DNA from 2 places in the Peribacillus sp. NPDC097284 genome. Region 1 is predicted to be linked to the other one. Evidence: a T-box and tRNA genes for the amino acid it is inferred to sense, from the RefSeq annotation. Region 1 holds a T-box; the other holds one or more tRNA genes.
What was found. A T-box is a leader RNA that pairs with one kind of tRNA and senses whether it is charged. The one in region 1 lies ahead of ACIQXU_RS02200 (valine--tRNA ligase), so its partner is inferred to be a tRNA-Val.

Region 1 (11,490 bases):
AAGTGGCTTGACGACATTGGTGGTATCGAGCCTTCCCCCAAGTCCCGTTTCCAGTAAAACCAAATCCGTGCCTTTTTTGCTAAAATAAGAAAAAGCCATCGCTGTCAGGATTTCAAATTGAGTGGGTCCATTTCCTTCACCATCCATCTCTTGTACGATTGGCCACAGTTCTTGAAATCCAGAGACAAAGTCCTCATCGCTGATTTCCTCCCGGTTTATCTTTACCTGCTCATTCAGTCGAATTAAGTATGGGGATGTGAAAGAAGCCACCCGTAGCCCTTCAGCTAAAAGGATTTCCTTTATGAATTGGAGCGTAGAACCTTTGCCATTGGACCCTGCAATATGTATATATTTAAGCCCTACATGGGGGTTTCCTAATTTAGCTAATAATGTTTCCATTCGTGACAAGCCAAAGTTCATACCTAATTGGACCTGTCTTTCTTCAAAAAATCGGTTGATTTCATTCATGTCCGTTACCATTTATCGATAAGCCTCCTCTTTCTTTATACCGCTCTTATGCGTTAAAATTATTTTATCAATATATTAACGATTTACCTAGATGAAAGGTAGTGATTGACCATGAAATCTTCTTCACTCCATTGTTGGATTGTCGTCAACGGCTATTTGCAACATGAAAAGTTTTCTAGCTTGGCTTTATTCATACAAGAGTCCGCTGAAAGAAAAGGGATATCGGCAACACTTGTCCGAAATTCCGACCTGGTTTCCGTTATTGAAAAGGGAACCCCGTATCTAAAAGGAACTGATGGAAAATTACCAGATTTCGTCCTGTTTATGGATAAGGATATTCATTTGGCACGCCATCTGGAACTGCTCGGCCTCCCCGTATATAACAGCAGCTCGGCCATCGATATATGCGATAGCAAGGCCAAAACGCATCAAGCTTTAGCGGGTCACGGCATCCCGATGCCAAAAACCCTGTTTCCCCCGTTTACTTATGAAGGAATAGAAAGAAAGAACCTGGATGCATTCAAAAAAATCGGCAATGAGCTTGGCTACCCCCTCGTTGTAAAAGAAGCATACGGTTCATTCGGGGAACAGGTGTATTTAATTCCTACGGAGGATGAATTTATGGAAACGGTGAAAAAGCTTGGGCACCGGCCTTTTATTATGCAGGAATTCATTGAGCATAGTAAAGGCCGGGATATCCGTGTCAATGTCGTCGGCAATCAAGTCATCGCTTCCATGCAACGGAAGTCCGAGCATGATTTCCGAGCAAACATGACAGCTGGTGGAACAGCCTTCCCCTACACACCCACCAAGGCAGAAAGTGATCTTGCCATCCGTTGCGCTACTCTATTGGGTGCGGATTTTGCCGGGGTAGATTTGCTGTTCGGAGAAGATGGCCCGCTATTATGTGAAGTGAACTCGAACTCGCACTTGCTTAATATTTACGAATGTACGGGCATTAATATTGCTGACAGCATGTTTGATTATGTGGTGGATGTATTCGAAAGAAAGGGATTCCAATGAAAAAGCATACAGGCTGGCTGATTTATAACCAAGAAGATGCCGCAAAAAACAGGGGATACATAGATTGGATGCTGGAAGAGGCCAAAAATCTCGACCTAGATTTGCGTTTATATTATCGCGACCACCTACAAATCGGTCACCGTTCGAATCAATTGTATGTCGTACATAAGCTCGAACCGATAGATTTGCCTGATTTTGCGATAGTCCGGACCATCGATCCTTTCTTCACCAAACAATTGGAAAGGCTACATATCACATGCTTCAACTCTTCTTTCATCTCGGAAATCGTGAATGACAAAGCAAAGACGCATCAATATGTGACTTCTATCGGCATTCCAATGTCAGATACAGTTTATTGCTATGGTAATCCCTCAACAAGCGATATGGAATTACCATTCATTGCGAAAGACGTTCATGGACGTGGTGGAAAACAGGTTTACTTGATTGAACATGAAAAAGACTTGAGAGAACTGCCTAACGCAAAATGGATCGTTCAAAAACCGGGTGTATTCGGAAAGGATATCCGTGTCTTTGTCATTGGGAACAGAATCATTGCAGCTGTCCTTAGAGAGTCCTCTTCTAACTTCAAGGCCAATTACACGTTAGGCGGATCTGCTTCGTTATATGAGCTGTCAGCTGCCGAACGGACACTTGTAGAACGGGTAATCGCTGCCTTTGACTTTGGCATGGTCGGGATCGATTTCATTTTCGCCGAAGATGGCAGCCTCATGCTCAATGAAATTGAAGATGTAGTGGGAAGCAGAACGTTAAGTGCGCTCAGTAATCTTAATATTGTAAAAGAGTATCTATTGTTTATAAAAGAGAAACTATCGGTTAAGTAACAAATAAAAGGATGAACCAGCTTCTTACATAGCCGGTTCATCCTTTTTTGTTTTTTTAAAGCTGTTTCAATTCATTGATTCTATGAATAACAGAATCACGTTTCTCACTATAGTCTTTTTCTTTGGCACGTTCTTCTTCAATGACACTTGCTGGCGCTTTTTTGACGAAGCCTTCGTTGCCTAGTTTTTTCTGTACGCGTTCTACTTCTTTATTAAGTTTGTCGAGTTCCTTTTCAAGACGTTTCACTTCTTCGTCGATATTGATCAGTCCTGTTAGTGGAAGGATCAGTTCAACACCCGTAACCACAGCTGTCATGGCTTGTGCTGGTTCTTCGACATCGATGCCGATTGTCAATTGTTCAGGATTACAGAAGCGCTCGATATAGCTGCTGTTTTTTTCTAATGTTTCTAAAATGGACTCATCTTTTGCTTTTAGAATCAAGTTGATTTTTTTGCTTAAAGGCGTGTTGACTTCAGAACGGATATTCCGGACTGAACGGATGATTTCAACAAGCAGTTTCATTTCCTCCGCTGCAGCTGTATCCGTTAACTCTTCCTTCACTTCAGGCCATGCAGCAACCGTGATTGATTCGCCTTGGTGCGGAAGGTTTTGCCAAATTTCTTCCGTTATGAACGGCATGAATGGGTGAAGCAATCTCATCGTGTTATCTAGCACGTATGCAAGAATCGAACGAGTCGTTTTCTTCGCCGCTTCGTCTTCGCCATATAGCGGAAGTTTAGCCATTTCAATATACCAGTCACAGAAATCATCCCAAATGAAATTATAAAGCACGCGACCCACTTCACCGAATTCATAACGGTCCGCAAGTCTTGTCACGTTTGAAATCGTTTCATTCAATCGAGTAAGGATCCATTTATCAGCAACGGACTTTTCACCGCTTAAATCGATTTCATCATAGGTCATGCCATTCATGTTCATTAAGGCAAAACGGGAGGCATTCCAGATCTTATTGGAGAAATTCCATACCGCTTCCACTTTTTCCGTGCTGTAACGAAGATCTTGCCCTGGTGAGCTTCCTGTTGAAAGGAAGTAACGTAGCGAATCTGCACCATATTGGTCGATGACATCCATTGGATCGACACCATTGCCAAGCGATTTACTCATCTTGCGTCCCTGTTCATCACGAACAAGACCATGGATCAGAACGTCTTCGAATGGGCGCTCTCCCGTAAATTCAAGCGCTTGGAAAATCATCCGTGATACCCAGAAGAAAATGATATCATATCCTGTTACAAGTGCTCCGGTCGGATAGTAACGTTTGAAATCGATGCTTTCCTTGTCCGGCCAGCCCATAGTCGAGAACGGCCATAGTGCGGAGCTGAACCACGTGTCCAGGACGTCTGTATCCTGTTCCCAGTTCTGTGCATCAGCAGGTGCTTCCTGTCCCACGTATACCTCGCCTGTCTCTTTATGGTACCAGGCCGGGATGCGGTGACCCCACCAAAGTTGACGGGAAATACACCAATCGCGGATATTTTCCATCCAGTGCAGATATGTTTTCTCGAAACGATCCGGAACGAAGTTGACCTTTTCATCCTCGGATTTCTTTTGAAGGTCAACCGATGCATCAGCAAGAGGCTGCATTTTAACGAACCATTGAGTAGAAAGATATGGTTCTACAACTGCTCCGCTACGCTCTGAATGGCCAACAGAGTGAAGGTGGTCTTCAATTTTGAAGAGTACTCCAGCTTCTTGCAAGTCTTTGACGATTTGCTTACGGCATTCGAAACGGTCCATTCCTTCATATTTACCGGCCTTCTCATTCATCGAACCATCTTCATGCATGACAAGGATGCGTTCTAGATTATGACGGTTTCCGATTTCAAAGTCATTAGGGTCATGAGCCGGTGTAATTTTAACGGCACCCGAACCGAAATCCATATCCACATAATCATCGCCAACGATCGGAATTTCACGACCTGTGATTGGCAGACGAACCATTTTCCCGATTAAATGCTTGTAACGGTCATCTTTAGGATGTACCGCAACTGCCGTATCACCAAGCATCGTTTCTGGACGGGTTGTCGCAATTTCAATTTCTCCCGATCCGTCAACTAGCGGGTATTTCATATGATAGAATGCACCTTGAATATCTTTGTAGATTACTTCGATATCAGAAATGGCCGTTTTCGTCGATGGGTCCCAGTTAATGATATATTCGCCACGATAAATCAATCCTTTTTTATAAAGGGTAACGAATACTTCATTGACCGCTTTAGAAAGACCTTCATCTAGCGTGAAGCGTTCGCGGGTATAGTCAAGGCCAAGACCAAGTTTTGCCCATTGTTCACGGATATGGCTTGCATATTCCTCTTTCCATTTCCATGTTTCTTCCACGAATTTCTCACGACCTAGGTCATAGCGGCTAACGCCTTCAGCACGAAGCTTTTGTTCCACTTTCGCCTGTGTTGCGATACCGGCATGGTCCATACCAGGAAGCCATAGCACGTCATATCCTTGCATACGCTTCATACGTGTCAAGATATCTTGTAGTGTTGTATCCCAAGCATGACCAAGATGTAGCTTACCTGTTACGTTTGGTGGAGGGATGACGATTGTATACGGTTCTTTTTTATCATCACCTGTTGTTTCAAAGTACTTCCCATCAAGCCACCATTTATAACGGCCTTTCTCTATCGTTTGCGGATCATATTTTGTTGGCATCGAAATTTGGTTTTCTTCCATGTTGTTTTCCTCCTTTTGGGCATAAAAAAAACTTCCATCATCATAAAAGGACGAAGGAAGTTGTTCGCGGTGCCACCTTTTTTCCGAAAAAGAAAGAAATCTTTTCTCGGCTCTCAAATCGGATAACGGCTCTTCACCGGCCTTCGCTACTAACTATTCACGAAGACTGCTCGCGGACGACTTCTGATGCTGCCTGCTTAGAAACCTCGCACCAATGGTTTCCTCTCTGAAAAGGGCATTTCATCTTACTATTTCCGGTCTTTACATTCATTTATATTCATATGTAAAATCATTAATTGCATATAGTATATAGTACAAAAAAAAGGGGGGTCGAGTCAATCATCTTTTCGTTTACTTTCGTAAGTATGGCCCTATTCACTAAGGGAGGCTCACAAGAACAGAGCGATCTTCCTATTATACCATCAACGTTTCATGATGTTCCGCATTTCTCACATGTTTCGCAGCCCTCCCATACAATAAAAGAAGTCCTACAAAGGAAGGTGCAATCTTGAGACGAAAATACTCACCTTATACGTTGCCACCTTGGATGAAAAAGTTCCGCGGTGTTTGTCAGCAATTCATTGTCCCCTTCATTGTTTTTCAAGGAATACGTACGTTAATATTTCCAACTTTCTTCGATATGCTCCTGTTGGTCGCCTTTATTTTCTTAGCCATGTCTTTATATTTAGAATGGATATAATTATTCCCCTACAACAAAAAAATATACATGATTGGATATTCATCCATTCATGTATATTTAGCTTGGGGGCGATTGTTCCTCTTTGGCCGCCTCGGCAGCCGCTTTTTTCTGTTTTTCGACTTCCTCGACCTTCATCACCATATATTCCACATTCTTCAAAAGCCAGAATTGTCGTTGCAACTTCGTGACATTATCCAGTTCCGTCCTTAGACCTTTACCCTCGGAATAGTTCTTCACCACATCCAGTGCTGATCCCGGGAAAGCCAAATAACTTTGCATCAGCAGCATTTCCTCTTCTTTCAAAGGAAAGAAACGAAGATAATTATAAAGCCAATCGACGCAATCATCACATTGGACTGGATAGGTCCTCGCCGTTTTGACGAGAAAAGGTAGTAAGTCAAAATGGGGAGGGGCCGTATTCGAATTCTCGAAATTGATAAAGTAACCATATCCTCGTTCATCATATACAAAGTGCTTCAATGAAACCTTTCCGTGGGTGAGGACGGTCCTTACTTTTTCACTTTCCTTTGTCTTTTCGAACCATGTTTCAAACTTTTTGATAGAGTAGTTCAATGCCTGGGTGATATCCGTAAAAAAGGTGCAGACCGACATCTCAAATGGAGACATATACCACTTTCTTTCACAGGTGACAATGTACTCCTCCATAAAGTCCTTCTGCGTATTCCACTCACTCAGCGTTCTTTCATAATGAGCTTCCCGCTCCTCTGTATCCACCTCTGTTTCTTTCACAGACAGTGTATGCATCCGTGCAAGTTCTCTGAACATTTGCTTATGTTTCTCATCACGTTCGCCATTTTCTTCATTATTCAACCAAGGCATCAGGTAATATAATCGGCCATTATGAAGCACAGCATAGCGCTGGTCCATCGTTTGGTAAATAGGCACAATTCGGTTATATCCCCGGTGATACAATGTTTGGATATTTCGGATAAAGTCCATTCCATTGTGGGGCGTAATCGATTTCAAGGCAAAGGTACCACGGTCGCTATACACTTTTTTCACTCGTCCAAAGTCCTCGATATATTGTACATAAAGCGCGTATTCTTTTAAGACATAGGCTGAATCACTATCCTGAATATTCTTTTGTTGATTCTCGTTTTCCCTCACGAGACTCACTCACTTTCTTTTTAAAAAAGCTCGCCAATCGTTTGAAATGCAAGATAAAGCAGGAGCAGAGCCAAGGCCCTGCTTTCTGCTTGTGATTAGTTTTTGTAAGCAATGGACTTTGGAATGTAAATGACTTGCCCTTCGGTAACGCTCTGATTGCCTTCTAGTTCATTACTAAGAAGCAAGGATTGTACCGTGACGCCATAACGCTGGGCCAGATCATCTATCGTTTCCCCCTGCTGTACAATACAGACCTTCATCCTGACCAATTCTTCTTCCTGCTTTCTTCCGAAAAGATCCATGATGGTGTGTTGCTTATCCGTATTATCCTGGTTTTCTTTTTCACCTTGTTCGGCATTTTGCTTTTTTCTGCCTTTATAATTTTTCATTTCTTTTGCCTGTTTTTCTGGTTTTTCTCTTCTTTTGAATAGATCGGTCAAAGATGAAAGGGATTCCGGATCCTTTTCGAGGCTTGAGGATTCATTCTCATCACTAAGATTGTCATCTTGCCTATTGACGATGACATCCTGTTCTTGATGAGGCGAACCCGGAATTTTAACCACTGGCACATTTTCCACATCGGTCAAATAAACGGAGCCTTCCTTTTCTTCTTCTATTTCAGCGACTTTTCTTTTCACTTCGGTTTCAATACGTTTTCCTTTTTTATCTTCTATCTCAGCCACTCTTCTTTTGACCTGTTCCTCGATGTTCCCTTTGTTCTCTGCATCTTTTTTTGCCTCGATTTCATCCACTCGCCTATTGACCTGTTCCTCGATACTTTCTCCTTTTCCTCCCTCTATCTCATCCACCCTTCTTTTAACCTGCTCTTCAATTCTTCCTCCTTTTTCTGTCTCAAACGATGCTGGCCACTTTTCCTTGGAAACAGGAGTCTCATTTTTCTCTTCCTCAATTTCAATTACTCTTCTTTTCACTTGCGTCTCTATGTCGTTATCCTGTCTGTTGACCTCGGCTTCCCACTGCATCTCCTCAGGAAATGGGGATACAGGAATTTCAAAAACAGGGGCGTTATGTTGATGGTTGCTTAGGTATACCGGTTCCTCTTCTTCATCCTCTTTTGCTTCCGCGACTCGTTTTGCTTCTGCGGAAAATGGCGTATATAGATCACTTTGCTCGTCATTGCGGAAGACATGATGGAAATCAGGGACGGGTGGTTCTGCAGCCGCATATGGAACGTATGATTCATTTTCGTCATCTGATTCCTCAAGAAACTCAGTCTCCTCGGTCTCTTGCTCTACTTCCATGCGCTCTTCCACATAGGAATCATTGTAAATACCGGTTATCAACAAATCCGCCTGTAATTTTAGGCAGTTATGTTCAGGCAGGGCATAGTCAAAACTCTGAATCGTGATATCGATTTCCTCCAATGAGGAGATTCGGTTATTCGGTATCGTTATATCAACCGGAAATCGGTGTGTGAATTCATTGAGACCATCTGGATGCCTCTCAACCTTTTGAACGGCTTTCGGCAAAAAGCTTTGAGGAAATTCCTCATAATCACCGTTTTGCGAGTCTTTGTATTCACCACTTAAATCTAATGAACCCCGGATAAACACATATTGATCGCTTTCCTGGATCGTCACATTTGGATCGAGGGATATGGAATAGAGCTCAGCCACTTCCTGTCCCTTATGAAACCAAACGGACTCTTCCAAAGAAAATCGCAAATACGATTCGTTTTCTTGCGACAAGACAACTCCTCCTTTCAGCTTCAGAAAAACAGTACCTATACCAATAACAATCTATGAGGAAAGGGAAATGATTATTCCTTTAATCAATGGGAAAAATGGATGAATGAATCGAACAAACGGTTGAACGGAGGGGGGAAATCATCACAAATAAAAAAGGGCTTCCCCGGAATGGGGAAACCCTTACGATTATTTTTTCAATGTAGCGAAAGCTTTTTCAGCTGCTGCGATTGTTTTTTCAATGTCTTCATCGCTATGAGCCGTTGATAGGAATAAGCCTTCGTATTGAGAAGGCGGAAGATAAATCCCTTGGTTCGCCATTTCCCGGTAGTACGATGCAAAAAACTCTAAATCAGATGTTTTGGCTGTATCATAGTTCACTACATCTTCATTTGTAAAGAAAAGTCCGATCATGGAACCGGCACGGTTAAATGTATAGGGAATGCCATATTGTTTCGCCGCTTCTCCGATTCCTTTTTCAAGCATATCGCCTTTACGGGTAAACTCATCATACGATTCAGGTGTCAATTGACTCAGGGTTTCAAGTCCTGCTGTCATTGCAAGCGGGTTACCAGATAATGTACCTGCTTGATAAATATTACCGCTTGGCGCTACTTGCTCCATGATTTTACGTTTGCCGCCGAAAGCTCCGACAGGTAAACCGCCGCCGATCACTTTACCTAGGCAAGTCAAGTCCGGATCAACCCCGAAATAGCCTTGAGCACAGTTATAACCTACTCGGAAGCCTGTCATGACTTCATCAAAGATCAATAAGGATCCGTATTGGGTCGTCAAGTCACGTAGTCCTTCAAGGAAACCAGGTTGTGGCGGTACGACTCCCATATTCCCTGCAACCGGCTCGACGATTATACAGGCGATATCTTCACCAAACTGTTCGAACGCGTATTTAGTGGCTGCAAGATCATTATATGGTACCGTGATGGTATTCTTTGCAATTCCTTCAGGCACTCCTGGACTATCAGGTAAGCCGAGCGTAGCCACACCAGAGCCGGCCTTAATCAGCAAGGAATCACCATGTCCATGATAAGACCCTTCAAATTTCAGGATTTTATCGCGGCCTGTATAGCCACGCGCCAATCTCAATGCACTCATCGTAGCTTCTGTTCCTGAAGAAACCATTCGGATCATTTCGATTGAAGGGACCCTCTCGATGACTAGCTTAGCCAGTTCATTTTCAATCAGTGTAGAAGTACCGAAGCTTGTACCTGATTCAGCTACCTTTTTCAATGCCTCAACTACACGGTCATTCGTGTGACCAAGAATAAGTGGCCCCCATGAAAGAACGTAGTCAATATATTCGTTGCCATCAATATCATAGAGTTTGGATCCTTTCCCCCGTTCCATGAAAATGGGATCCATATCCACTGACTTGAAGGCACGGACAGGACTGTTTACGCCCCCTGGCATCAGGTCTTTAGCTTCGGCAAACGCCTTTTTTGAGTTTTCGTATGAACGCATGTATCCGTCCCCTTTTCTCTAATAAACTATATTATTTTTTCCTCACTTATTATCTTCATCGATCCAACGGGCTACATCTTTTGAAAAATAAGTAATGATCAAGTCAGAACCTGCTCGTTTGAAGCCTGTCATCATTTCCATTACGATTGATTTTTCATCGATCCAGCCGTTTTGGGCGGCAGCCTTCACCATTGAATATTCCCCACTTACGTTATAAGCCACAATCGGAAGTGTGAAGGTATTTTTCATGTCCCTGATGACATCCATGTAGGAAAGAGCTGGTTTCACGATTAAGAAGTCGGCTCCTTCTTCTACATCGGATTCTGCTTCACGGAAAGCTTCTAGACGGTTAGCCGGGTCCATTTGGTACGTTTTCCGGTCGCCGAACTGAGGAGCCCCATTCGCCGCATCACGGAAAGGACCATAAAAAGCGGACGAATATTTCACAGCATAAGACATGATCGGGATATCTTCGTAACCCGCTTCATCTAGTCCTGCACGGATGGCCGCAACAAATCCATCCATCATATTAGAAGGGGCAATGATATCTGCACCTGCTTCTGCTTGGCTGATGGCCGTTTTGGCAAGAAGGTCAAGTGACGCATCATTTAAGATTTTGTCTCCCTCAACTACTCCACAGTGACCATGGCTTGTGTATTCACATAAGCATGTGTCGGCAATGACCATGACTTCAGGGTATTGTTTTTTGATGAGTCGGGTCGCTTGTTGGACAAGTCCATTATGATGAAAGGCTCCAGTGCCTTGTTCATCCTTATCATGTTCAAATGGAACACCGAATAAAATGACTGATTTAATGCCAAGACCCACGACCTCATCCATCTCTGCCGCTAGATTATCCATCGAAAGCTGGTAAATTCCTGGCATGGAGGCGATTTCCGTCTTTATGTTCTCGCCGTCGATGATGAAAATCGGGTAGATTAAATCCTCTTTATGTACGTATGTTTCACGGACCAAAGCCCTCATGCCGGCACTTACACGCAGGCGGCGGTGACGATTGAATAAAATATCTTTCATTTTATGGTTCCTCCTTTAGGATTCTTTTTAACAATATATCGTACTACTTCCTCAACCATCGCTTCTGTTGTATAGACATCAGGACAGACAGAAACATGTAAACCATTTCTCGATGCCGTCCTGGCACAAATCGGTCCGATACAAGCAATGACAAGATCTTTTATGTATGTATTCAATTCATATTGTTCAATGATCTGTATAAAGTGATTCACCGTGGAAGAGCTTGTAAAGGTGATGATATCCACTTTCCCGTTCAAGATTAATTGGACCAGTTGTCTTTCGCTTTCTTGTGGAAGTATGGTGTGATAGATAATCATTTCATCACACGATGCACTCGTTTCATTAATGGCCTCCGCTATGACCGTCCTTGCGAGGTTCCCTTTCGCAAGGAGGACACGTTCA
Region 2 (11,490 bases), on a different contig from region 1:
ATAGATGGCTTGATCGTCATCACCAACTGCACAAACATTTTTTGTTTCCGCTGAAAGGAGTTTTATCAACTCATATTGAACTTTATTAATATCCTGAAACTCGTCCACTAAAAAATAGCGGAACCGTTGTTGATATTTCAATAACAATTCAGGATGGCTTTTCAAAAATACGTAGCAACCTACCAGCATATCATCGAAATCATATTTACTTGTTTGTTCTTTATACGCTTCATACTTTTTATATAGGAATAGACAGGATTTCTCCCAATCATCATTCGGTTTGACATCGTCAGGAAAAATCAACGAGTTTTTCCAGAGGCCGATTTGCTGAAGTGCCTGATCATAGGCAAATTCCTTTTCATCAAGCTCCAACTCCCGACCGGCCTGCTTCAATATTTTTTCTTTTTCCCAATTCCACTTCAACAGGAAGTCCCGTTGCCATTTTGCAGGCTCATGAAAGATCAAGATTTTATAAAAGATGCTGTGGAAGGTGCCACTAACAATTTGAGAGACGAGGGAAGGGGACATATAAGGGTAGCTGATTAGCCGCTGCTGCATCTCCTTTGCAGATTTCGCTGTAAAGGTTACAAGCATAATGCTTTTAGGATTTATTTTTTCTACAGTTAGCATATAGGCAGTCCTTACCGTCAATACTCTGGTTTTACCGCTTCCAGCCCCGGATAAAACAAGGACGGGACCTTCTATCGTTTTTACTGCTTTTAACTGTTCGGCATCAAGCATGATCCCTTTTTCAGATAGTTCCTGAAAGTAAGGATCCAAAAGTTCAGTGCGGACGGATGGTTTATCCAAATAGGGAGGATTGCCTGTAATGGTCCGACTTTTCAAAAACGGTTCGATAACAGTCTTCGTTTCAGTAATGGTGCGTGATTTAGGAATTCTGAATCCGTTTTGTTCCATGTATTCTAAAGGTTTAGTTTCAGGTTTTGATATAGGATTTGGCATTTCACAAGCAGGTCGTGAAGGGTCACTGTGATAAAAATAAGGTGTTTCATGAATGCCAATGAATAATTTCACTGGCTTATCACATATGACACAAGAGAGCTGATCACGTTTTCCTTTTTCAAAGAGTGTCTGCAGCTCACTAGCCGAAACAGTAAGTAGATGTATGATTTCATTTCCCGATTTTGCTTGATTCATATAAATGGATACCTCAAATCTATTAAAAATATCGGCAATCTCCATTTTACCAGAGAAATAGAAAAAAAGAATCCGGAAAAGATGTTTCGTTTCATTCTGGAGTGGGTATGTAAATGACAAGAGAACCTATATAGTGAGGAGGGTTAATGATGGGATACATAGCGCCAGTAACGCAATTCGAATACATTCAATACGCAAACCGGACAGTAGAAGCGGAGAGAAAGCCAAGAATCGTTGATGGAACGACACCCATTCAGCCAATTCGTTTTGACCAAGTGTTGGAAGACGAAACGAAGCGGTCGGAAAAATTTGACCATGTCACGAATATGAATCAGGACAGATCACCTGGAGCAGGTGCGTATAAGAACCATTTACTAATGAGGGCTCAAGAGGAAATCACGGCTGAAATGACAGGAAAAGGAGGATATGTAAACGAAATGGTTTGAAACTTCGATAGAAATACAAAAGGACACATTTATGTGTCCTTTTTGTGTTCACTCTTAAAGAACGTCTAATTCTACAATTAGAGCTAACAATAATTGTAGTAACAATTGAATGTTAACGGCGATTTGAGCATCGGTTGTAGTGATTTCGATATCACGGCTGTTTTCAACAATTGTTTTTTGACGTGTAATTTGTTTAACATTAGAAGATTGAATCAATTCTTGAGTAATGCGGTCCGCTTGGTCAGTGTCTGCAATGGAAATGCTGACGATGACAGCGATGGCTGCTTGGATTGCCGTCTGTAAAGAAAGGGCCGCTTTAACATCTGTAGAGATTACTCTTACATTACAAGAATCTTTAATGTAAACAAGCTCTTCAGATAGTTGGAGTTGCGAATTATCCTGTTTAGCTTCTTGTTCAATTTCGTTTGCGGATTCTTCACAGAATGATGTTAGGGGATGGTTGGTGTTATTGTCTAGAGCCGACCATGATCTTTCAGAATGTTTTGTTGTATTGCAATTGTTGCTATGATATACATTTTGGTTCATGTCGTTTTTTCCTCCTTAGGGTTTAATTCCCTATTAAAATATGCTATGCATGTAAATTTGGTTGGACGAATAAATCAATTCATTCGTTTATTTTCAAATATTTTTTTGAAGAGTTTGTGCGAACGGATGAAGCATCATGGAATGAAGTGTTCAGAATGAATGGTAAAGAAGCAAGGTCCAGTCTGCGCTTCATACCGAAAAGAGCGTAATTGAATAGGAGGAATGTTAGTTATTTGTCTTTGGTATCGGAATAACTAGTGTGGTGAGAATTTGTGACGGGATTCACATCATTTTCTGTAATGCTTTTCTCTTGATTGATAAGCATTTCAGATTGTTTCTGTAAAAACTGTATGGTCTCTTTTAAGTGACTTCTTTCTTTATCACTCAAATCAACTTTATCCTTTTTGACACCATGCTTTCTCAAAGTCCTTGAAACGAGTAGTTCCATTAACCTTTTTTGAGATTCATCCATGTTGAATCCATTGTTACTCATAAAATTTCCCTCCTTCTTGCTTTCTATATATAGACTATGTTTATTTGTGAATATTGACATAGAATGGGAAGGGATTTTTACGAGAATGGTATATATAAAAAAACGCTGTCCCCTGTGGAAATTCCAAGGGAACAGCGTTTTTATTAGGAAATCTTTTTTTTCATCGTTTTATGGGGAATCCCTGCATCCATAAATTCCTCGGAAATGATTTCATACCCTAATTTCGAGTAAAAGGGGATGGCATGTAATTGAGCATCGAGCTTCAATTGAGAGATGTCATGAGAAATCGCAAATTCTTCAATGGCATTCATGATCAGGGCACCAGCCCCAGTTTTACGGGAGTTAGAGAGTACACAGATGCGCTGGACCTTACCAATCCCGTCAATGATTCGAAATCTCCCCGCACCAATAGGCTGCTCTTCCTCGTTATATAAAACGAAGTGGGTGGAGTCTTCTTCATATTGGTCAATCTCTTCTTCAAGTGGGACATGTTGTTCCTCTACAAACACTCTTTTTCTTATGGTGTAAGCATATCCACGTTCTTGCTCGTTTTCAACAATTTTTACAAACACGAAATTATTCAGCTCCTAAACGAAATGTTTCATATACAGTCCATGTTCCATCTTCCAATTGATACAATAAATGAATTCTTTTGACATCTTCTTCATGGCTTACATCAAGCATGCTTAATTGACCTAAAACATCCGAATGTTCGTTATCAGATAGATCTTGTGCAATCGTTATATGTGGAACGAAAGCATGTTCTGTTTCATTTTTGAAGAAATTCTCATCATGAAGCATTTCGTGTAAGTCTTCAAGTTCCTTTGACAGCTCCACTTTAAAATAAATGGTGTTGCTGACGGGTTGGAAGGATTTCGCTTTCGTCACATTTAAGGAGAAAGGCTGGAACTTCCGTGCAATGTCTTTCAAGCGTTCTGCGATTGCTGAAATTTCCGTTTCAGTCGCTTCAAACGGTTGTTTAAGTGTGAGATGTGGTGGAATGAATGCGTACTTTGTGTCATACCGTTTCCGGTAGGAGTTTGCTAAATCTTGAAGTTTTTTTGAAGGGAAAATTGCAACACCATATTTCATATTGTTACCTCCTAAGATTATAATTTAATTTTTCGAAAACTCTAGTCCAAATGCATTTTTTTACCATTCTAACCGAGGTTAAAACATTTCTAGAAGGGCCCTTTTTAAATCTGCCTGCCAAAACTTCCACGTATGATTCCCTTCAAATTCTTCATAGAAGCAAGGGAATCCTTTTTGTTTTAACAATTTATGCAGTTCCCGGTTGGGTTCTATGAAATTTGCCCGGTTCCCATCTGTAGTGGGAACGTCAGTCTCTTCGGTTCCAATCACATGATACAGTTCGAGGAGATGAGGATTCTCAAAACTACGGACAGCATTCATCACTTCTTCATTGGCAAGCGGAGACTGCATGATGCATTTACCGAATGTATGTGGATATTTAAGTGCAGCGAGCAGGGAAACCGTGCCACCAAGAGAATCCCCCATTAATGCCCGGCCATGTCCCATTTGATAGGTTGGGAATTCCTCATCTAAAAATGGAACAAGTTCATGGGCCAGAAATCGTATGTAGGCTTCGTGCTGTTCACCATCAGGATGATATTTCCGTCTACGGTCAAACCGATCTTTATAGGGAATGCCGACGATTATAATATTCTCAATCTCGCCATTTCCTAAAAGTTCATCAGTCACACGACCTATTCGACCCATTTGAAAATAATCTCGACCATCTTGAGCTATGACAAGCGTATATTTATAAAGTGGTGAAAAATTAGCCGGTAAATATACAAGTAGCTCTAATTCCTCAGATAACGCCTCACTTCTAAACATATATTCTTTTATCGTGCCTTTGCGTAAACTCATTTACCGCACCTCTATGAATTTATAATGAAAATAATGTTCTTAGTTATTTTAGCATAGCCATCCTTCTTTTTCCTGTCTGAAGGATATAGAAAAGTGATTTTTCTTTTATTTTCCAAATATTTAGAATATTTAATGGTATAATGGAAAGATATCAAAAAAAGGGGAGGCAGATAAAATGGCAGATGTACGCGTCCATAGCAGGGAAGTTACAAGAGCGGCTAAACAAACATTACTAGATCGTGGTGTAAGTGTGGAGGCTATTGCAGAGATTGTCTTTGAACTACAATTCCCTTATAAAGCTGATTTGAAATTAGAGGAATGTATTAGAAGTGTTGAAAGGGTGCTTTTAAAGAGAGAAATTCAACATGCCATTTTAGTTGGTGTTGAACTTGATCGACTGGCAGAACAAAAGAAGCTATCGGAACCGCTTCAATCCATTGTCGAATCGGATGAAGGTCTGTTTGGAGTGGATGAAACGATTGCCTTTGGTGCCGTACTTGGTTATGGAAGCATTGCCGTGACAACCTTTGGACATTTGGATAAGAATAAAATAGGCGTCATTCACGAATTGGATAAGAAGCAAGAGGGAGTCGTGCATACCTTCCTCGATGATATTGTTGCAAGCATTGCAGCAAGCGCTGCCTCAAGATTGGCACACCGTCTAAGAGATGATGAAGAATCTTTAACTGAACAAGAAAAGGATATACAGGAAGAAGAGGAATTAATCGGATAAGTTTGGAACAATCAATGATGCGTTAGGTAGTAATCGGGATTATCCTGACCTATCATACCTGGACTTAATAAGGCGGGCAGAGAGGATGTTTTCTATTTTAAACGTTCGTTTTGTCCGCCGAAGAAAGCAAAAGGCACGGATATAACCTGAATATACTTCAAGAACTTCAATTCTGCGCTGTGTAATCTTTCCATTTTCAGATAGGTAAATGATTTCTAAAGGAACCTTTTCATCCATATGTTTCCGAATGATATATTTCATTCCGCTGGCCTCCGTTTCTATCTTTCTTGTTTATATTATATGCGAACGTACGTTTGTTATGCAAGGAAATAAAGAACATTTGTTCTTGTCTTGTTCCATATCTTTTATTTAAAGGCAAACGCTAAACTTTTTTTAAATAATTCGTTGACTTTTGTCGAAAAGAACTTATAATAAATTATGTACTTAAGTAACAGAGCAAGCCAACTATTACATACGACTTGTTAGCTCAGTGGGAGAGCACTTCCTTGACAGGGAAGGGGTCGTGGGTTCGAATCCCTCACAGGTCATCCAACGGCGTAAGCATTGTACAATCAATGTTTTCGCCGTTTTTTATTATGGTTTTACTGGATGATACTGAGAAACATATAGGATTCTTTTTAGAGTTCTACTGGTGGGGATGAGCTCCTCTTTCCTTCATTAATGGTGAACCGGGGAATGTAGCCATAACTAAATATTGAAAAGTGTGGTTATTGGAATAAATGGCAGGTTATAAATAAGTGTAAATCGTTGTTTTTCGCTTATATGAAGCATAGAATGAAATATCTAACGATTAATGTGTACAAAAAGAAATGAAATGTTTGTTCTTTTTTCTAAAATTTTTAATGGGAGTTTGTATAAATGAGTAAACAAATTTTTTTAGATCTTCAGGGAATTGTACATCCAAGTAATGTGAGAATGAATGAACCGCTACATCAATATACGTTTACAAAAACAGGTGGCAAGGCAGATTTCTTCGTAATGCCTACAAACTATCAAGAAGTCCAAGCGATATATGTTTATGCGCTTAACAACCATTTACCCTTAACCATCGTGGGGAATGGTTCTAATATGATTATTAAAGATGGGGGCATACGAGGTATCGTCATGACCCTTATTGATATAGCAAGCATGGAATTGGAGGGTAATAAGCTCACCGTTCAAAGTGGTGCTGCTATCATTCAAGCCTCTCGATACGCGTTACAAAATAGTCTAACTGGTTTAGAGTTTGCTTGCGGGATCCCCGGTTCTGTTGGAGGGGCTTTATATATGAATGCAGGGGCATATGGTGGAGAAGTTTCAGATGTACTACAGGAAGCCCTGGTCATCACCCGTTCTGGAGATTTGCAGACTTTGAAAAAGGATGAATTAGAACTGGGCTATCGTTCTAGCCGCTTTTCAAAAGAAAAACTACTGGTATTAGAAGCTACCTTCTTATTAAGAAAGGGAGAATACGAAGACATTAAAAGTAAAATGGATGATTTTACTTTCCAGAGGGAATCTAAACAACCGCTTGAATTTCCGTCTTGTGGAAGTGTCTTCAAACGTCCGCCTGGACACTTTGCAGGTAAATTAATCCAGGATAGCGGTTTGCAAGGAAAGCAAATCGGTGGAGCTCAAGTTTCCACTAAACATGCTGGATTTATCGTAAATGTTGGTTCCGCAACAGCCACCGATTATTTGGAACTCATTCAATATGTTCAAGACACCGTTAAAAGGAAATTCGACGTGGAGCTTGAAACCGAAGTGAAAATAATTGGAGAAGACTAATATCCTAAAAAAGACTTTCGTTCATTAGAAAGTCTTTTTTTCTTTTTATCAGATCCCAGGATGAAATTTAAAAAGGCACTTAAAGATAAAAGTGTACGAGTTACCAAAAGGGGGAAGTATACCTTTAAGTTAAGGGGAACAAGTTATAGAAGGAGAGGGATATATGCGCTTAGAAGGAAAGAAAGTAATCAGTCTTGTGCATCATGATTTCGAGGATTTGGAGCTTTGGTATCCGATTTTAAGATTGAGGGAAGAAGGGGCCATCGTCCATCTTGCCGGAGAAAAGGCAAATGAGACGTATATTGGTAAATATGGTGTGCCAGCCGATTCAGATTTTGATTATGGCAGCATCAAAGCGGAAGACTATGATGCGATTCTTGTTCCAGGAGGCTGGGCACCTGATAAGATTCGTCGGTTTCCTGAAGTAATTTCTCTGATTCAGAGTATGGAAGAAAGCAAGAAGCCGATTGGCCAAATATGCCATGCGGGTTGGGTCTTGGTTTCGGCAGGAATTTTGCAAGGGAAGAAGGTGACAAGTACGCCCGGAATCAAAGATGATATGGAGAATGCCGGGGCACATTGGATGGACGAACCTGTTGTGGTGGACGGAAACCTGGTATCGAGCAGACGTCCACCGGATCTTCCCGATTATTTACGGGAATTGATTCGGGTAATTGAAGAGAAATGAAACAAAAAAGTGGTTTTTCCTGAGGGAGAAATCACTTTTTGTTTCATATAAACTTATTAATTTATGTGATTCAAATTTGTTTTCAAGAAATTTTCGATTACATGGGCCGATACCCCTAATGAAGGGGAATAGGAAGATAAATCAGAAAAGCTGATATGCAATTTTTCTTGATTGAACTGGAGGGCATGGCTTTCAACTACCTTCACTATGGAATCCCTTAACCAGTCCTTGGCCATAGCTAGGCGGTTTCCGATAATAATCTGCTGAGGGTTGAAGGTATTGGAAATATTGCTAATGCCAATCCCAAGATATTGTCCAATTTCTTTGAAAAGGTCACGGATTCCTTCATTATGGCTTGCCTGATCAACCAATGATTCAAGCGTGGTTTCTTCCAACTGGAAAAGTGATGATGCCCGTTCAATCAATGCTTTTTCGGATGCGTATAATTCCCAGCAACCCTTGCTTCCACATTTGCAGGGCTTTCCATGAACGTCAATGATCATGTGGCCCATTTCTCCGGAAAATCCATTCGCTCCGCGGTACAGTTCATTTTGGAGGATAATGCCGACCCCAATGCCCATACCCGCGCTTACGTAAACAAGATGTTCATGGCCTTTGCCGGCGCCAAATTTCTTTTCTCCATAGGCCCCGGCATTTGCTTCGTTTTCTATGATGACAGGGAGACCAAACTCTTCTTCCATGTCTTTTTTTAGGTCAACATTCTTCCAACCTAAGTTCGGAGCAAGCAAAATTTCCCCTTTGTTATTAACGATTCCAGGAATACCAATTCCGATTCCTACCACTCCGTAATAGCTTTCGGGGGCAGTTTTTATTAAAGATTGAATCATTTCTTTCATACGATCAAAAGTTTCTTGGTAGTTTGCATTATTCGTATTCCTACTAATTTCCCCTATAATGTCACCATTGAGATCAGTAAGTATACCTAACATATAATTTACTCCAAGATCTATTCCAATCGAGTAGCCGGCCTTTTCTTGAAACAACAACAGGACTGGACGTCTTCCACCGCTAGACTCTCCTGGCCCTGATTCAATGCAAAGATTAGCTTCCAATAATTCATTGACGAGAGAAGAAACAGTCCCCTTAGTGAGTCCGAGATGCTGAGAGATATCTGCCCGAGATATCGGTGCACATTCCAGGATGGTTTCTAAAATGGCCTGCTTGTTATTCACTTTCATTAGTTGCTGGCTCCAGGTCATCTTTCTACCTCCTTTTAATAATAATGGATTTTAGGTAAGTTTTATTATAACAAAAAAATTCAAAAAAACTTAGTATATTCATTAGACAAACTAAGTTTTTGCTGGTATTATTATTTTTATAAATTATGAAAGCGATTCCAATTTAATTTTATCTGAGGAGGAAATATAACTATGAGTTATTTTGAAACAATCAATCAAGTAAAATATGAAGGTTCAGAATCTTCGAATCCATTCGCCTTTAAATATTACAACCCGAAAGAAATGATTAACGGAAAGACGATGGAAGAGTTTTTGCGCTTTGCCGTCTCTTACTGGCATACATTCACTGCAGATGGTACAGATCCATTTGGACAACCAACAATGCTCCGTCCATATAATAAATTTACGGGAATGGACCTAGCAAAGGCACGTGTGGAAGCTTCCTTTGAATTTTTTGAAAAAATGGACGTTCCATTCTTCTGTTTCCATGATGTCGACGTCGCTCCTGAAGGAGACACATTGAGGGAGACAAATAAGAACATGGATGAAATTGTGGCCATGATCAAGGAATACTTGAAGACTAGCAAGACGAAATTACTTTGGAATACGGCGAATATGTTCTCTAATCCTCGCTGGGTTCACGGTGCAGCAACTTCACCGAATGCGGATGTATTTGCCTATGCGGCTGCGAAAGTGAAGAAAGGATTGGAAGTAGGGAAGGAGTTAGGTTCAGAAAATTATGTATTCTGGGGCGGACGTGAAGGCTACGATACGCTTCTTAATACGAATATGAAGTTAGAACTGGATAACTTGGCCCGCTTCTTCCATATGGCCCTGGATTACTCCAAAGAGATTGGTTTCGATGCCCAGTTCTTGATTGAACCAAAACCAAAGGAACCGACGAAGCACCAATATGACTTCGATGTCGCAACGGGTCTTTCTTTTCTACAGACGTATGGCTTGAAGGATCATTTCAAATTCAATATCGAGGCAAACCATGCAATATTGGCAGGCCATACATTCGAACATGAATTGCATGTTGCCCGTACTCACGGGATGCTTGGTTCCGTCGATGCAAACCAAGGTGATACGTTGCTTGGATGGGATACGGATGAATTCCCGACTGACTTGTATTCAACGACGTTGGCGATGTACGAAATCCTTAAAAATGAGGGTCTTGGAACAGGCGGTCTGAATTTTGATGCGAAAGTAAGACGGGGATCTTTCGATTACGAAGATTTATTCCATGCGCATATTGCTGGAATGGATAGCTTTGCGATTGGTACTAAGGTTGCGAAAAAGTTACTTGAAGACAAAGTATTGGAAGATTTCATTGCGGATCGTTACAGCAGTTACACCGCCGGAATCGGCTTGGAAATTGTTGAAGGGAAAACAGATTTTCGTAAGTTGGAAGACTATGCACTGGGTCTTGATGAAATCCAAAATAAATCGGGCAGACAAGAATACTTAAAAGGCATATTGAACAAATACATTCTTAAAGCAATTGCAGAATAAAAGGTGAATGGAGGGAGGAACTAGCATACGATTTATGATTGGATTCATGTATAGTCATATCTTCTAATTCAAGTAGAGGGGGTTATGGAGAAGGAGTTTAATTGGTGAAAGAAAAGAAACTGCTGGAATTACCTTGGCTTTTTTCTTTTACGGGTTTATTCTAACTCTATGAAACTATGAAAAAAAATCGTAACTCACTTTATATTTTTTCACTTACACTAGTAGCGGCACTTGGTGGATTGCTATTTGGATATGATACGGCTGTAATATCCGGGGCGGAAAAATCCCTAGAAGCCTACTTCATTACGAGTTTAGGTCTCGGGTCTTTAGCCCACGGGGCAACGACCTCAAGTGCATTGATTGGGTGTATCATCGGAGGTTTGCTGTCCGGGATGATCTCAAGTAGACTCGGGCGTAAGAATTCATTAATCCTAGCTTCTCTGTTATTCTTTTTTTCTGCTTTAGGGTCCGCTTATCCGGAGTTTTTATTTTTCACAAAAGGCGAACCGACGCTAGCGTTATTGCTCACGTTTAACGTATATCGGATTATAGGCGGCATTGGAGTGGGTTTGGCTTCAGCAATCGTCCCTATGTATATAGGGGAGATTGCTCCTGCTGATATCCGAGGTAAATTGGTATCCTTTAATCAATTTGCCATCATTCTTGGGATGTTAGTCGTGTACTTCGTTAACTGGGCCATCGCTAATGGGCAATCAGTAGAATGGATCAATGACATCGGTTGGAGATACATGTTCGCTTCGGAAGCAATTCCGGCTCTATTGTTTGGTCTACTCCTGATATTTGTTCCAGAAACACCACGATATCTAGCGTTGAAACATCAAAATGATAAAGCACTGGCAATATTAACAAAGATTAATGGAGCTGTTGAGGCAAAGTCCATTTTTAATGATATTAAACAAACGGTGAATGTATCCAGTGGGAAATTATTATCTTACGGTAAACTAGTAATCGTCATAGGCATTCTCCTATCTGTTTTCCAACAATTTGTCGGCATTAATGTTGCTTTGTAT

Region 2: it has a tRNA-Val gene. The T-box ahead of ACIQXU_RS02200 (valine--tRNA ligase) is inferred to sense a tRNA for this amino acid. The anticodon was not compared.

The regions. Positions count from the first base shown of each region.
Region 1 is NZ_JBIWCZ010000001.1:423,004-434,493, forward strand. It holds gene ACIQXU_RS02185 (bifunctional folylpolyglutamate synthase/dihydrofolate synthase) at 1-480, opposite strand, end outside; gene ACIQXU_RS02190 (ATP-grasp domain-containing protein) at 580-1,491, shown strand; gene ACIQXU_RS02195 (ATP-grasp domain-containing protein) at 1,488-2,333, shown strand; gene ACIQXU_RS02200 (valine--tRNA ligase) at 2,389-5,040, opposite strand; T-box leader at 5,084-5,311, opposite strand; gene ACIQXU_RS02205 (hypothetical protein) at 5,588-5,740, shown strand; gene ysxE (spore coat protein YsxE) at 5,798-6,868, opposite strand; gene ACIQXU_RS02215 (LysM peptidoglycan-binding domain-containing protein) at 6,964-8,577, opposite strand; gene hemL (glutamate-1-semialdehyde 2,1-aminomutase) at 8,764-10,053, opposite strand; gene hemB (porphobilinogen synthase) at 10,096-11,088, opposite strand; gene ACIQXU_RS02230 (uroporphyrinogen-III synthase) at 11,085-11,490, opposite strand, start outside.
Region 2 is NZ_JBIWCZ010000002.1:31,083-42,572, forward strand. It holds gene ACIQXU_RS05885 (ATP-dependent helicase) at 1-1,158, opposite strand, end outside; gene ACIQXU_RS05890 (hypothetical protein) at 1,308-1,604, shown strand; gene ACIQXU_RS05895 (spore coat protein) at 1,659-2,150, opposite strand; gene ACIQXU_RS05900 (hypothetical protein) at 2,380-2,643, opposite strand; gene ACIQXU_RS05905 (GNAT family N-acetyltransferase) at 2,787-3,215, opposite strand; gene ACIQXU_RS05910 (YjcG family protein) at 3,220-3,735, opposite strand; gene ACIQXU_RS05915 (alpha/beta hydrolase) at 3,814-4,536, opposite strand; gene ACIQXU_RS05920 (phosphatidylglycerophosphatase A family protein) at 4,712-5,269, shown strand; gene ACIQXU_RS05925 (hypothetical protein) at 5,309-5,530, opposite strand; tRNA gene ACIQXU_RS05930 (tRNA-Val) at 5,746-5,817, shown strand; gene murB (UDP-N-acetylmuramate dehydrogenase) at 6,149-7,057, shown strand; gene ACIQXU_RS05940 (type 1 glutamine amidotransferase domain-containing protein) at 7,221-7,745, shown strand; gene ACIQXU_RS05945 (ROK family transcriptional regulator) at 7,802-8,965, opposite strand; gene xylA (xylose isomerase) at 9,137-10,459, shown strand; gene xylE (D-xylose transporter XylE) at 10,636-11,490, shown strand, end outside.